One region of the Streptomyces sp. NBC_00223 genome, then DNA from elsewhere that is predicted to be linked to it. Evidence: riboswitches for the same ligand, from Rfam matches in the RefSeq annotation. Region 1 holds a riboswitch; each other region holds the start of a gene.
The links. A riboswitch is a leader RNA that binds a small molecule or an ion and turns the genes downstream of it on or off. The one in region 1 is predicted to bind S-adenosylmethionine.

Region 1 (4,383 bases):
GGTGGCCGTCCAGTCGAGATCGGCGAAGCGGTCGCCGCCGCGCGCGGCGAGCTGGGTGCACGCGCGCTCCTGGTGGCTGCCGAGCACGCTGACGCCGAGCCGCGCGAGGCCGGACAGCGCGGGCCAGGTGGTCGAGGTGTGCGCGACGCAGACCGACACCAGCGGCGGGTCGAGCGACACCGAGGTGAACGAATTGGCGGCCAGGCCGACCGGCACGCCGTCGACCAGCGCGGCGATGGCCGTCACGCCGGTCGGGAAGGCCCCGAACACCCGCCGCAGCTCGGTCGGGTGCAGCGCCGCGTCGACGACGGATGGCTCAGTGACGGCTGACGGCTCGCCTGCGCCGCCTGGCTCGGTGACCTCTGACGGCTCCGTGGCGGATGGCTCGGTGACGGTCGGCTCACCGCGGCCGTTCGGCGACGGCGGCCGGCCCGCGGCTCGCGGGCCGGGTCGCTGCCGGCGGTCGTCCAGGCACTGCGCCCTGGTCGTGGTCATCGTGAACTCCCTTCCAGAGCGGGCCGCCTGGCCGAGGTGAGGCCCAAGTGGTCGCGCAAGGTGGTGCCTTCGTATTCGGTGCGGAAAACCCCGCGCTCCTGGAGCAGCGGGACGACGGTCTCGGCGAAGTCGTCCAGACCGCCGGGTGTCAGGTGCGAGGCGACGATGAAGCCGTCGGCGGCGTCGGACTGCACCGAGTCGTTGAGGGCTTCGGCGACCTTGGCCGGGGTGCCGACGAAGGACTGCGGGCCGGTCACCTCGATGATCAGCTCGCGGATCGACAGCTTCTTCTCCTCGGCCAGCGCCCGCCACCGCGCGGCGGTGACCAGCGGGTCGCGCCGGGTCCGTACGCCCGCCCGGCCGCGCGAGATGTGGTCCTCGCCGACCAGCGGATCGGACTCGGGCAGCGGGCCGTCCGGGTCGTAGCCGCTCAGATCGCGGTTCCAGAGCTGTTCCAGCAGCTTGATCGCGGTCTGCGGGCCGACCTGCTGACGGCGGATCAGCCGCGACTTCTCCTGCGCCTCGGCCTCGGTGTCGGCGAGGACGAAGGTGATGCCGGGCAGGATCAGCAGCTCGTCGCGGGAGCGGCCGTACTTCGCCAGCCGCGCCTTGACGTCGGCGTAGAACGCCCGGCCCTCCTCCCGGGCGCCGTGCCGGGTGAAGATGACGTCCGCCGCCGAGGCCGCGAACTCCCGGCCCTGCTCGGAGTCGCCCGCCTGGAAGATCACCGGCCGGCCCTGCGGGCTGCGCGGGACGTTGAACTGCCCGCTGATGTCGAACTGGCTGTCGTGGTGGTCGAATCGCCCCGGGCGGGGCTCGCCCAGGAAGGTCCCGGACTCCTTGTCGGCGACGATCTCGTCACCGCGCCAGGAGTCGAAGAGCCGCCCGGCCGCCGCGAGGAAGCGGGTGGCCCGCTCGTAGCGGTCCTCCTGGGCGAGGAAGCCGCCGCGCCGGAAGTTCTCCCCGGTGAACTCGTCCCACGAGGTCACCACGTTCCAGGCCGCGCGCCCGGCCGACAGATGGTCGAGCGAGGCGAACTGCCGGGCCACCTCGTACGGCTCGTTGAAGGTCGAGTTGATCGTCCCGGCCAGTCCGAGCCGGTCGGTGACCGCCGCCAGCGCGGACAGCACGGTGAAGGTGTCGGGGCGGCCGACCACGTCCAAGTCGTAGATCTTCCCGCCCTGTTCGCGCAGCCGCAGCCCCTCGGCGAGGAACAGGAAGTCGAACTTGGCGCGCTCGGCCGTCCGGGCCAGGTGTACGAAGGAGCTGAAGTCGATCTGGCTGCCGGCGGCCGGGTCGCTCCACACGGTGGTGTTGTTCACGCCGGGAAAGGGCGCGCCGAGGTGGATCTGCTTGACGGGTTCGGTCATGCGGGAAGTGCCTCCTTGCGGCATCACGGGCGGCGCTGAGGGGGGCGTTGCGGCGGGCGGGCGGGCTTCAAGGCGTCACGGCGTCGGGACGTCACGGCGTCGGGACGTCAGGGCGTCACGGCGTCGGGACGCGGGTGTGCGGCAGATCGCGGTACGAAGCGCTGTACGGGAGGCGTACGGGCCGCGGCGGAGACCTGCGGGCCCGTACGGGAACGTGGACACGCCGAAGGGGGCCGCACCCGGCGCACGATGTGCGCGGATACGGGGGAGGGGGTGGGGTTCAGAGCTGGACGGCGGTGTCCCGGGAGTTCGCGAGCCGCGGCGGAGCGTTCTCGTACGCCGGACACAGGGCGCCGGCGACACGCTGCAGATCGATGTGGCGCCGCGAGTAGGTGGCGACCGCGGTCATGGTCCGCCCCGAGATCTCCTGCGAAGCTGTCCGCACCGTGTCACCTCCCCCCTCGATCGGCTCGCGCCGATTCGAGCTCGCGCTTGCGGGCCGCCGTCGGCTCCGCCCGGTCGTCACCTGGAGCACCCCGCCGCGAAGGAGGGTTGCCGGTCAGCGAGCCAGGGCTTGTCGCTGACACTCATGACCTGATTGCACGGTAACTCCGTACCGGCGCCGAACACAATCCCCCTTCGGACCCGCCCCCAGGTCACGGCCTGCGGTTCCCTTGCCGCACCCGGGCCGCGCGCGGGCCGTCCGGCGGGTGCGACGTCCGTCACCCCCGCGGGGATTGTCTGAAAGTCGGCGGGCGGATACCGTTGCCGGTCGGAGCCCCCTGAGGGGCCGGGAGGACGGCGGACGACACCGCCGACGAGACCGAGGGGACGGGGACATGAGCGCACGACACCACTGCGGCGCGCCGCGTCCGGCCGACTTCTTCCAGCTGCGGGTGTCCCGTCGCCATGTGGACCTGCTGCGCGTGAGCAGCGCCCTGTGTCCCGCGACGACCCCGGCCCGCTGACCGACTGACTCTTCCCGGTCCGCCCGGCCGTCCACGCACGTCCATCGCCCTTCACGGCGGCGTACCGCCGACCGCGGTGTGCGCCCGGTGCGGCGTCCCCGCGGCACCTTCCGCTCCCTTCCAGTAGCCCTCATCGGCGACACGGCGCCCCCGTACGGCCGTTGCCGCTGCACAGCGCTGCCGTGACCCCCGACGAGACGGGAACCACCGACGATGAAACAGCAGGAGACCCCTGGGCTCAGGCCCCCCTCGCCCGAGCACCATCCCCCCGGGACCGCCCTGGCGACCGACGCCGATTCCGGTTCCGACTCCGACCCCGGCTCCGGGTCGGTACGGCCGCTGGACGTCCGGCCGGCGGACGGGCAACTGCTGGCCGCGCGGCTGGTACCGCTGCGCCGCCCGGGCCAGTGGGCCTCGGCCGCCGTACTGCTCGTGCTGTTCGCGATGCTCGTGCACACCCTGTTCACCAACCACCGCTTCCAGTGGAACGTGGTCGGCGACTACTTCGTCCGCGGCTCGATCATGAAGGGCCTTGAGCTGACCTTGTGGCTCACGGGCGCGGTCATGGTCAGCGGCTATCTCCTCGGCATCGGCATCGCCGCGATGCGGCTGTCCGGCAACCCCGTGCTGCGCGGCCTGAGTTTCGGCTACGTCTGGCTGGTCCGCTCGGTGCCGCCGCTGGTGCAGCTGCTCTTCTGGTACGAACTCGCCTCGCTCTACCCCCAGTTGTCGCTGGGCATCCCGTTCGGGCACGAGTTCGTCACCGTGAAGACCGCGCATCTGTTCAGCGGCATCCTCGCGGGCTATGTCGGACTCACCCTCGACATCGCCGCGTTCTCCTCGGAGATCGTCCGCGGCGGCATCCTGTCCGTCGACCACGGCCAGACCGAGGCGGCCCAGGCGCTCGGTCTCGGCAACCGCCGGATCTTCCGCAAGATCGTGCTGCCGCAGGCCATGCCCGCGATCGTGCCCGCCTCGGGCAATCTGCTGATCGGTCTGCTGAAGGCGACCTCGATCATCAGCGTCATCGCGGTGGAGGACCTGCTGTACTCGGTCCAGCTGATCTACAACCAGAACTACCTGATCATGCCGCTGCTGCTGGTGGCCACCATCTGGTACATCATCCTCACCACGCTGCTGTCCATCGGCCAGTACTACGTCGAGCGGTACTACGCCCGGGGCAGCAACCGCGGCGCCGGGGGCCCCAAGCGCGGCTTCTGGCAGGTGACGCGGGCCAACCTCCCGCTGTTCGGCTCGGCCAGGACCGATCTGGCGGGGCTGTCATGACGGCGATCAGCAAGGCGGCCGGGGGCACGGCCGCGGACGGTACGCAGACCGGGGCCGTGAACGAGGCCGCCGCCGTGAGCGGAACCGCGGCCGGGACCGCCGCCGGGAACGAACGGCCGCTGGTCAGGGTCCGCGGGCTGCGCAAGAGCTTCGGCGCGAACGTCGTACTGGAGGGCGTCGACCTGGATGTGCGCGAGGGCGAGGTGGCCGTTCTGCTCGGGCCCTCCGGCTCCGGCAAGTCCACGCTGCTGCGCTGCGTCAAC
Region 2 (4,383 bases), 2.7 Mb from region 1:
CACCCAGAGGGCGTCGGCCTCCGGGCCGATCGCGCTCAGGCCCGAGACGAGGCCGCCGCCGCCGCGCTTGCTGTGCAGGTTGCCTTCGGCGGTGAGGGCGTACGAGACGGGGCCGCGGTTGGACGCGACCAGAATCCGGGCAGCGGGCTGCGTTCCGACCATGCCGAAACCCTAGCCCCGCGCGCCCCCTCTCAAACGTCCCCCGGCCCCGGGGACCACCGGGCCACCGGGCCCAGCCACCCCAGGCTCCGCCCGGGGGTACCCCCAGCGCCACCTTTGGGGCGCGTCTCTCCGCCGCCGAGGCAGGAGAGCCCCGTCAGGGGCGCGAGGAACTGCGCGCTCAGCCATGACGGTGGCCCGCTGGACTATGGGCCTCAGCCACCCCAGGGGCGCGGGGAACTGCGCGAACGGCCACGACGGCGCCGCAGCGGGCCACGGGGTCCTGCCCCGTACGGTCGGTTCTTCGGCCACCGCCGGTGGCCGGTTGCTCGCGCAGTTCCTCGCGCCCCTGGAGGGGGCTGCCCCGTACGGTCGGTTTTTTGGCCGCCGGGCCGGTGGTGGGCTGGTCGCGCAGTTCCTCGCGCCCCTGAAGGGGCGGTGCCCCTTGCGGTCGTACGCGATCCACCGGCCGGTGGGGGGCGGGGTTAGGCCGCGCGGCGGGAGACGTATTCGTGGATCTCCACCATCGGCACCCGCTCCACCGTGTCAACGGGAAGCGTGCTGGGGACGAACCCCTCCTCCCCCCGCTCGAACTGCGTCAGCCGCGGCCGCACCAGCGGCCCGCGGCTCAGCCGCGACTGAGCCGTCCGGTAGATCGCCGCCGCCATCCGCCCCAGCGCCTGCCCGTCCTGGTGACGGTGATGCCGCACGCCCACGTCCACCTGGGCGAGCGCGTCCAGGCCGACCAGGCCCAACGCGTCGATCAGCATCGCCAGCTCCACCCCGTACCCGACAGGGAACGGCAGCCGTTCGAGCAGCGAGCGCCGCGCCGCGTACTCCCCGCCGAGCGGCTGGACGAAACCCGCCAGCCGCGGCCAGTGCAGATTCAGCAGCGGCCGCGCGACCAGCTCGGTGACCCGGCCGCCGCCGGCCGGCACGACCGCGCCGCCGGTCTCCAGCGGCCGGTCGTACATCGCCTTGACCAGCTGCACCCCGGGATCGGTCAGCAGCGGCCCGACGATCCCGGACACGAACGACGCGTCGAACTCCCGCAGGTCCGCGTCCACGAAGCAGACGATCTCCCCGCCGGTCACCAGCAGCGAACGCCACAGCACCTCGCCCTTGCCCGGCGCCGCGGGCAGCCGCGGCAGGATGTCGTCCCGGCGGATCACCCGGGCCCCCGCGCGCGCCGCGACCTCGGCCGTGGCGTCCCGCGACCCGGAGTCGATCACGACCAGCTCGTCGACCAGCGGCACCCCGGGCGACATCAGATCGCGGCGGATCGCGGCGACGATCTCGCCGACCGTCGCCTCCTCGTCCAGCGCGGGCAGCACCACGCTGACCGTGCCCTGCGGACCCGCCGCGCGCTTGGCCGCGAGCAGCAGGTCGAGCGGACGGTCGGTGCCCGGCCACGACCGGGTTTCCAGCCAGCGCTCCACCTCATCGAGCACGTACGATTCTCCCTGCTGATCGGGGCTGTGATCCATCTCGCGGTACGGACGACTATCTCAAGGGTCACCCCTGTCGGTTACAGTCTTGAACAACGCGTACGCCCGCCGCATGCCGGGGGTCGTTACGTATGACAAACGCCTGGACCGAAGCGTCCGGTGCCATACCGCTCATCCAGAGGGGCAGAGGGAACGGCCCGTTGAAGCCCCGGCAACCCTCCCGCCGACCGCGAGGTCATCACGGTGGGGAAGGTGCCAATTCCGTCTCGTGGCGAAGTGCGTCGCGAGGAAGATGAGGAGAAAGGGCCTCGCCACCATGGCTGCGCAGACCGTCGAGAACACGACTCCGGACACCGCGACCGACTCCGCGCCCGCGGACACCCCCTTCGGCCCCGCCGCGGCGCTCTCCTGCCGCGAGTGCGGCACCCGCTTCCCGCTCAGCCCGATCTTCGCCTGCCAGGAGTGTTTCGGGCCGCTCGAAGTGGCCTACGACCTCCCGCTCGGCGACCCCGAGGCGCTGCGCAAGCAGATCGAGGCGGGCCCGGCCAACATCTGGCGTTACGCGCCGCTGCTGCCGGTCCCCGCGGACGTCGCCGACAAGCCGAACATCAACCCGGGCTGGACCAAGCTCGTCAAGGCCGACCACCTGGCCCGCGAACTGGGCGTCACCGGCGGCCTGTACGTCAAGGACGACTCCGGCAACCCGACGCACTCCTTCAAGGACCGGGTCGTCGCCATCGCCCTTGAGGCCGCCCGTACCTTCGGCCTCACCACGCTGTCCTGCTCCTCCACCGGCAACCTGGCCGGCGCGGTCGGCGCCGCGGCCGCCCGGGCGGGCCTGCGCAGTTGCGTGTTCATCCCGCACGACCTGGAGACCGGCAAGGTCGTCATGGCCGCGGTCTACGGCGGCGACCTGGTCGGCATCGAGGGCTCGTACGACGATGTGAACCGCTTCTGCTCCGAGCTGATCGGCGACCCGATCGGCGAGGGCTGGGGCTTCGTCAACGTCAATCTGCGGCCCTACTACGGCGAGGGCTCCAAGACCCTGGCGTACGAGATCTGCGAGCAGCTCGGCTGGCGGCTGCCGGACAACCTGGTCATCCCGGTCGCCTCCGGCTCCCAGCTCACCAAGATCGACAAGGGTCTCCAGGAGCTGATCAAGCTCGGCCTGGTCGAGGAGAAGCCCTACCGGATCTACGGCGCCCAGGCCGAGGGCTGCTCCCCGGTCTCGACGGCGTTCAAGGCCGGCCAGGATGTCGTACGCCCGGTCAAGCCGGACACCATCGCGAAGTCGCTGGCGATAGGCAACCCGGCGGACGGGCCCTACGTCCTGGACATCACCCGGCGGACCGGCGGCGCGGTCGAGGACGTCAACGACGAGCAGATCGTGGACGCGATCAAGCTGCTGGCCCGCACGGAGGGCATCTTCGGTGAGACCGCCGGCGGGGTGACCGTAGGCGTGCTGAAGAAGCTCATCGACAGCGGACAGCTCGACCCGGCCGCCGAGACCGTCGTGCTCAACACGGGCGACGGCCTGAAGACTTTGGACGCGGTGGCGCCGACCACCGGACCGACCGCGACCATTCGCCCGACCCTTGACGCGTTCCGAGAGGCTGGCCTCGCATGAGTGCTTCTGTACGTATCCCCACCATTCTCCGTACTTACACCGGCGGCCAGGCCGAAGTGCCGGCCGAGGGCTCGACGCTCGCCGAGGTCATCGAGTCGCTGGAGAAGAATCACGCGGGTATTTCGGCCCGTGTTCTCGACGACGCCGGAAAGCTCCGGCGTTTCGTGAATGTGTACGTCAACGACGACGACGTCCGCTTTTCCGAGGGCCTTGCCACGGCGGTGCCGGAAGGCGCCAGCGTGTCGATCATTCCGGCGGTTGCCGGCGGCTGACACGGTCCGCTCCGGTTCTTCCGGTTTGTGCCCCGTTCACCCCTTTGGGTGGGCGGGGCACCCGTGTCTCCCGGGGTAGTTGAAAAGTTGTACAGTTGCCAGGGGCAAGTGAGACGCCGCTGAGGTTGGTGCGGCGATTTATCGCCAAATTCATGGTCGTAATATTCCCTTGGTCCCCTTTTGTCTGGCCCGAGATGCCCCGCATTATCGTTTTTTCCTGGGGTATTTCCGATGGATCGGGCCCAGAATTCTCGTCCGATTGACCTGTTGCAGTGGGCATCCGTGCAGATACATTCAGCCGCGGTCGACGCGTTCCGGCGCACGCCTCACAGGGTCCCCAACCTGCCGATGGTAAGGGGTACTTCGTGAGGTGAGGTCTGACCCGGCCCCGCGGAGTGCGGGGCCGCGATAGGGCCAGTAATAGGGGAGTTAGGAATGGCTCAGGGCACCGTCAAGTGGTTCAACGCGGAGAAGGGCTACGGCTTCATCGCGGTCGACGGTGGTGCGGATGTTTTCGTCCACTACAGCGCGATCCAGATGGACGGCTACCGCACCCTCGAAGAAGGCCAGCGAGTCGAGTTCGAGATCTCGCAGGGTCAGAAGGGGCCGCAGGCGGACATGGTCCGACTGGCAGGCTGACATCCCGGCGCGTTCGGCCATCGACGCGACGTACTCACGCATGAAGGGTCCGCACCTCACCGGGTGCGGGCCCTTTGTGCGTGCTGTGCGTGCGCGCGGGGGTGCGTTCCGGGGGTCTTCCGGGGGCGCCCCTCGGGGCCGTTCGGGGGTCGTCGAGGGGTCGCCCGGAGACCGTTCGGCGGGCGCCCGGAGGCCGTTCGCGGGCCGTCCGGGGGGCGGGAAACCGACCGGGGGCGCT
Region 3 (4,383 bases), 6.5 Mb from region 1:
CGCGAAGAGGGCGACGATGCCCTGCACGGCGGCGAAGTCCCGTACGGTCAGATAGTGGGCCAGCTCCCAGCCGAGTCCCTTCCACTCGAAGGTGGTCTCGGTGAGCACCGCCCCGCCGAGCAGCCCGGCGATCTGGAGGCCGAGCACGGTGACGATCGGGATCAGCGCCGGTTTGAGCGCGTGCCGGCTGATCAGCCGGAAGGGCCGTACTCCCCGGGAGCGGGCGGCGTCGACGTAGTCCGCGGAGAGCGTGCCGGTGAGGTTGGCGCGGACCAGGCGCAGCAGCACCCCGGCGACCAGCAGCCCGAGGGCCAGGCCGGGCAGCACGGCGTGCCGCAGCACGTCGGCGACCGCCGAGCCGTCACCGCTGCGCAGGGCGTCGACCAGGTAGATGCCGGTGGTGCTGATCTGGTTCTGGAGTTCGAGCTGCACCTCGGTCCCGGCCCGGCCGGAGACGGGCAGCCAGCCGAGCCAGATCGCGAAGACGAGTTTGAGCAGCAGTCCGACGAAGAACACCGGCATGGCGTAGCCGAGGATCGCCAGCAGCCGCAGTACGGCGTCGGGCGCCCGGTCCCGGTAGCGGGCGGCGACCATGCCCAGCGGCAGGCCGAGTGCGAAGGCCACCAGCAGCGCGTACCCGGCCAGTTCGAGGGTCGCGGCGCCGTAGGTGCGCAGCACCTGGGAGACGGCCTGGTTGTCGGTGGCGGTACGGCCGAAGTTCCCGGTGGCGACCGAGCGGAGGTATTCCAGGTACTGGGTGAGCAGCGGGCGGTCGTATCCGGCCTGGTGGAGTTTGGCGTGCAGCTGGTCCGGGGTGAGCCGGTCGCCGAACGCGGTGCTGATCGGGTCCCCGGTGGCCCGCATCAGAAAGAAGACGATGCTGACCAGGACGAACACGGTGGGGAAGATCAGCACGAAGCGTATGGCGAGGTAGCGGACGAGTCCGCTGCCCAGCAGCCGCCCGGCCCGGCCCGCGGCGGCCGGCGGCTGCGCGGTGTCCTCGGGCGGGTCGATGTCGACCAGTGCTGTCACGTTGTGCACCTGCTCCCGCGTGTGGTGGCCGCGGGGACGCCCGGCACCGGGCCGGGCGTCCGCGCGGACTCCGTCTGGTGGACGGTCACTTCTTGGTGAGCTCCGCCCAGCGGAACGAGTACGCGCTGGTCAGCTGGTCCGGTACGCCGCTGATGCCGGCGCGGGTCACGATCGCGGTGGAGCCCTGGAGCAGCGGCAGCAGCGGGATGGTCCGGGCGACCTTGTCCTGGATCTGCTGGATGATCGCGGTGCGCCTGGCCGGGTCGGTCTCGGTCTCCTCCTGCTTGACGAGCTTTTGGACCTCGGTGTCCTGGTAGCCGTTGGAGACCCAGCTGTTGGCGGCGTAGAAGGAGGCGAGGTAGTCGTCGGCGTCGAGGTAGTCGGCGTACCAGCCCAGCTGGTAGAGCGGGTACTGGTCGGCGACCCGGTCCTTGCCGTACTGCGCCCACTCGGTGGACTGGAGGTTGACCTTGAACAGGCCGGTGGTTTCGAGCTGGGTCTTGATCAGCGCGTACTCGTCGGAGGACGACGAGCCGTAGTGGTCGGTGTTGTACTGGAGGTTGAGCGTGACCGGGGTGGTGACGCCGGCGTCCTTGAGCTTCTTGGCGGCCGCGGCCTTGTCGGGGCCGCCGTTCTTGTCGCCGTAGAGGGGCTTGAAGGAGTCGGTGGCGCCGGTGATGCCCTCGGGCACGGAGGAGTAGAGCGCCTGGTAGGTGCTCTTGTAGACCTGCTGGGCGAGTTGGGCCCGGTCGACGGAGTCGGCGACGGCCTGCCGGACCGCGAGCGCCTTGGCCGGGTCGGCCTGCTTGGTGGCCGAACCGTAGGGCTGGGTCTTGAAGTTGAAGACGATGTAGCGGATGCCGTTGCCGGAGCCGGTGTGGACCGTGATGCCCTTCTTGGTGGACAGGTCCTGGAGGTCGGCGATGGTCAGTGTGCGGTAGACGACGTCGATGCTGCCCTGCTGGACGTCGAGCTTGAGGTTGCTGGCGTCGGTGTAGTACTTCAGCCGCACCTTCGGGGCCTTCGGGGTGCCGAGCAGGCCCTGGTAGGCGCTGTTGGCGCTGAAGGACACCAGCGAGTTCCGGTCGTAGCTGTCGATCCGGTAGGGGCCGTCCCAGGGCTTGGCGGCGATGATCGCGGTGTCGTCGAGGATCTTGTCGGCGGGGAAGACCTCTTCGTCGACGATGAGCCCGGCGCTGGTGGAGAGCACCTGCGGGAAGAGCGAGTCGTTGGCCGACTTGAGGGTGAACACCGCGGTGGCCGGGTCGGGGGCCTCGACCTTGGCGAGGTTGTGCAGCAGGGACGAGGGGCCGTTCTTGTCGGCGATCCCGAGCTGCCGGTCGAAGCTGAACTTGACGTCGGAGGAGGTCAGTTCGTGCCCGTTGGCGAACTTCAGACCGGGCTTGAGGGTCACCGTGTACTGCGTCGGGCTGCTCAGCTTGATCGACGCGGCCAGGTCGGGCGAGACATCGGAGGAACCGTTGGGGGTGCTGAGCAGGGTCGCGTAGACCTCGCTCTCGATGGTGCCGGAGCCGGCGTCCCAGGAACCGGCCGGGTCGAGGCTGGAGACCTGGTCGGTGGTGCCTATGGTGACCGCCTTGGCGCCCTGTTGCCCGGAGTCCTGGGCGCCGTCGTCAGATCTGGTGCTGGTGCACGCGGCCAGGGTGAGCAGTGCGGCCGTGCCGAGCGACACGGCGGCCAGGCCGTCGCGGACGAGCGGGCGGCGGGAGGAGCGGCCGGGAAGGGAACGCCGGGAGGAACGGAGTGTCATGGTGGGTCTCTGCTCTCGCGTCTGCGTGTGGAGGCGGGCCCGCGGCGCGTGGCGCGCCGGGCGTCGCAAGGGAGTCGGATCACGCGCCCGCCGACACGGACGCCGCCGCGCTGCCCGGCGGGGCAGCGGGTGTGGCGCCGGAAGGGGGCGGGGTCAGCGGCGTCCCGGCCGTCGTCGGGGACGGCCGGAAAGGCGGCCGCGGGGGCGGCCGGCCGAGGTCAACTCCGACAGAGCGAGCTGCACACGAGCAGCAGATCGATGTGGCGGCGGCTGAAGAGCGCCGCGGCCGGGGGCGTGGGGCGCACTGCGGCGTACGGCAACCCGATGGGCCCGGTCACGCCGTCCTCCCCCTGGTCGGTCCGGCGCTGGGCCGGTGTTCGCGCTTGCGGGACGCGGCGTCCCGCCGAGCCTTCACCTGGAGCACCTCACCGCGTCGGAGGGTTGCTGTCCGGCAAGCCAGGGCTTGAGCACCGGAACTCGTGGCGTGGGAGCAAGTTAGATCAGGCGTTCCCCGCCGGTCAAGAGCCTTCGGCAGCACCGGAGTTCGTGAGCCGTCACGCGCGTGGGCCTCAACTGCCCGACACACCGGTCGTCTTGTCGACAAAGAGAGGCGAACACGCCGTAAAAGTGCCCTTATGCGAGGAACGTTCACCTGATCGACCACCGGTCGGGGGCGACACGCCAGGCCGCTCGCGGTGCCGCCGCGTCCGCCGGCGCGACCCCTACCGCGCGCGTCCCGAAACCGCCTCGATTGCCGCCGGCGCCGGCGTGGCCGCCGAGGAGATTTTCCCGCCGCGGCGGTACCTGAACCGCCGGCAGGGCTCCTCGACGAGGTAGTACGAGGCCAGGGCCGCCGCGAAGGACGTGCCGAGCGTGGCGGGCAGCAGCATCCGGTCGACGCCGAGGTCGCTCAGCGCGTGCATCAGCGGATAGTGCCAGAGATACAGCCCGTAGCTGAGGTTGCGGCCGACCCACGCCAGCGGCAGCAGCGACAGCAGCCGGGCCAGCGGCGCGCGGGGCCGCAGTTCGAGCGAGGCGAGCAGGACCACCGTCAGCAGCGCGATCACCAGGAAGCCGACGGTGTAGACGGGCTTCGTCCAGGCGCCGGCCCCGGTGACCGGCACCCGCCAGGCGATCAGGCAGAGCAGCGCCAGCGCGGGCGGCCACAGCCGGGCCGCCCAGATGCCCAGCGTCCGCCGCCAGGGGTTGTCGGTCCCGAGCCGGGCGAGCAGGATCGCCAGTACGGCCCCGGCGAGCAGTTGGTCGGCCCGCGTGTCGGGGCCGTTGTAGATGCGGTGGGCCTGGGTGGGGTCCCACAGGTGGAAGCGCCACAGCACCGGCAGCAGCGCGAGCACGCTCACGGCGACCAGCACCGTACGGGCGGACAGCCGGCGCAGCAGGGCCAGCAGCAGCGGTGGCCACAGCAGATAGAACTGCTCCTCGACGCCGAGCGACCAGGTGTGGCCCAGGGGCGCGGTGACCCCGGAGTACGCGCCGGACTGGGCGGCCCTGACGATGTTGACCAGGGAGGCGGCGGCCAGCAGCGCGGCCGTCCAGCCGTTGGTGAAGCTCTGCAACGG

Region 2: another riboswitch for S-adenosylmethionine. It lies ahead of thrC (threonine synthase); the one in region 1 lies ahead of OHA30_RS02345 (putative leader peptide).
Region 3: another riboswitch for S-adenosylmethionine. It lies ahead of OHA30_RS29810 (ABC transporter substrate-binding protein); the one in region 1 lies ahead of OHA30_RS02345 (putative leader peptide).

The regions. Positions count from the first base shown of each region.
Region 1 covers NZ_CP108109.1:521,548-525,930, reverse strand. The annotation lists gene OHA30_RS02355 (flavin reductase family protein) at 1-495, opposite strand, end outside; gene OHA30_RS02350 (NtaA/DmoA family FMN-dependent monooxygenase) at 492-1,865, opposite strand; gene OHA30_RS02345 (putative leader peptide) at 2,146-2,310, opposite strand; SAM riboswitch class IV at 2,349-2,460, opposite strand; gene OHA30_RS02340 (putative leader peptide) at 2,705-2,833, shown strand; gene OHA30_RS02335 (amino acid ABC transporter permease) at 3,047-4,120, shown strand; gene OHA30_RS02330 (amino acid ABC transporter ATP-binding protein) at 4,195-4,383, shown strand, end outside.
Region 2 covers NZ_CP108109.1:3,199,254-3,203,636, reverse strand. The annotation lists gene OHA30_RS13370 (alpha,alpha-trehalose-phosphate synthase (UDP-forming)) at 1-162, opposite strand, end outside; gene OHA30_RS13365 (glucosyl-3-phosphoglycerate synthase) at 645-1,610, opposite strand; SAM riboswitch class I at 1,776-1,906, shown strand; gene thrC (threonine synthase) at 1,924-3,234, shown strand; gene OHA30_RS13355 (MoaD/ThiS family protein) at 3,231-3,506, shown strand; gene OHA30_RS13350 (cold-shock protein) at 3,942-4,145, shown strand.
Region 3 covers NZ_CP108109.1:6,975,007-6,979,389, reverse strand. The annotation lists gene OHA30_RS29815 (ABC transporter permease) at 1-1,032, opposite strand, end outside; gene OHA30_RS29810 (ABC transporter substrate-binding protein) at 1,118-2,803, opposite strand; SAM riboswitch class IV at 3,178-3,288, opposite strand; gene OHA30_RS29805 (acyltransferase family protein) at 3,526-4,383, opposite strand, start outside.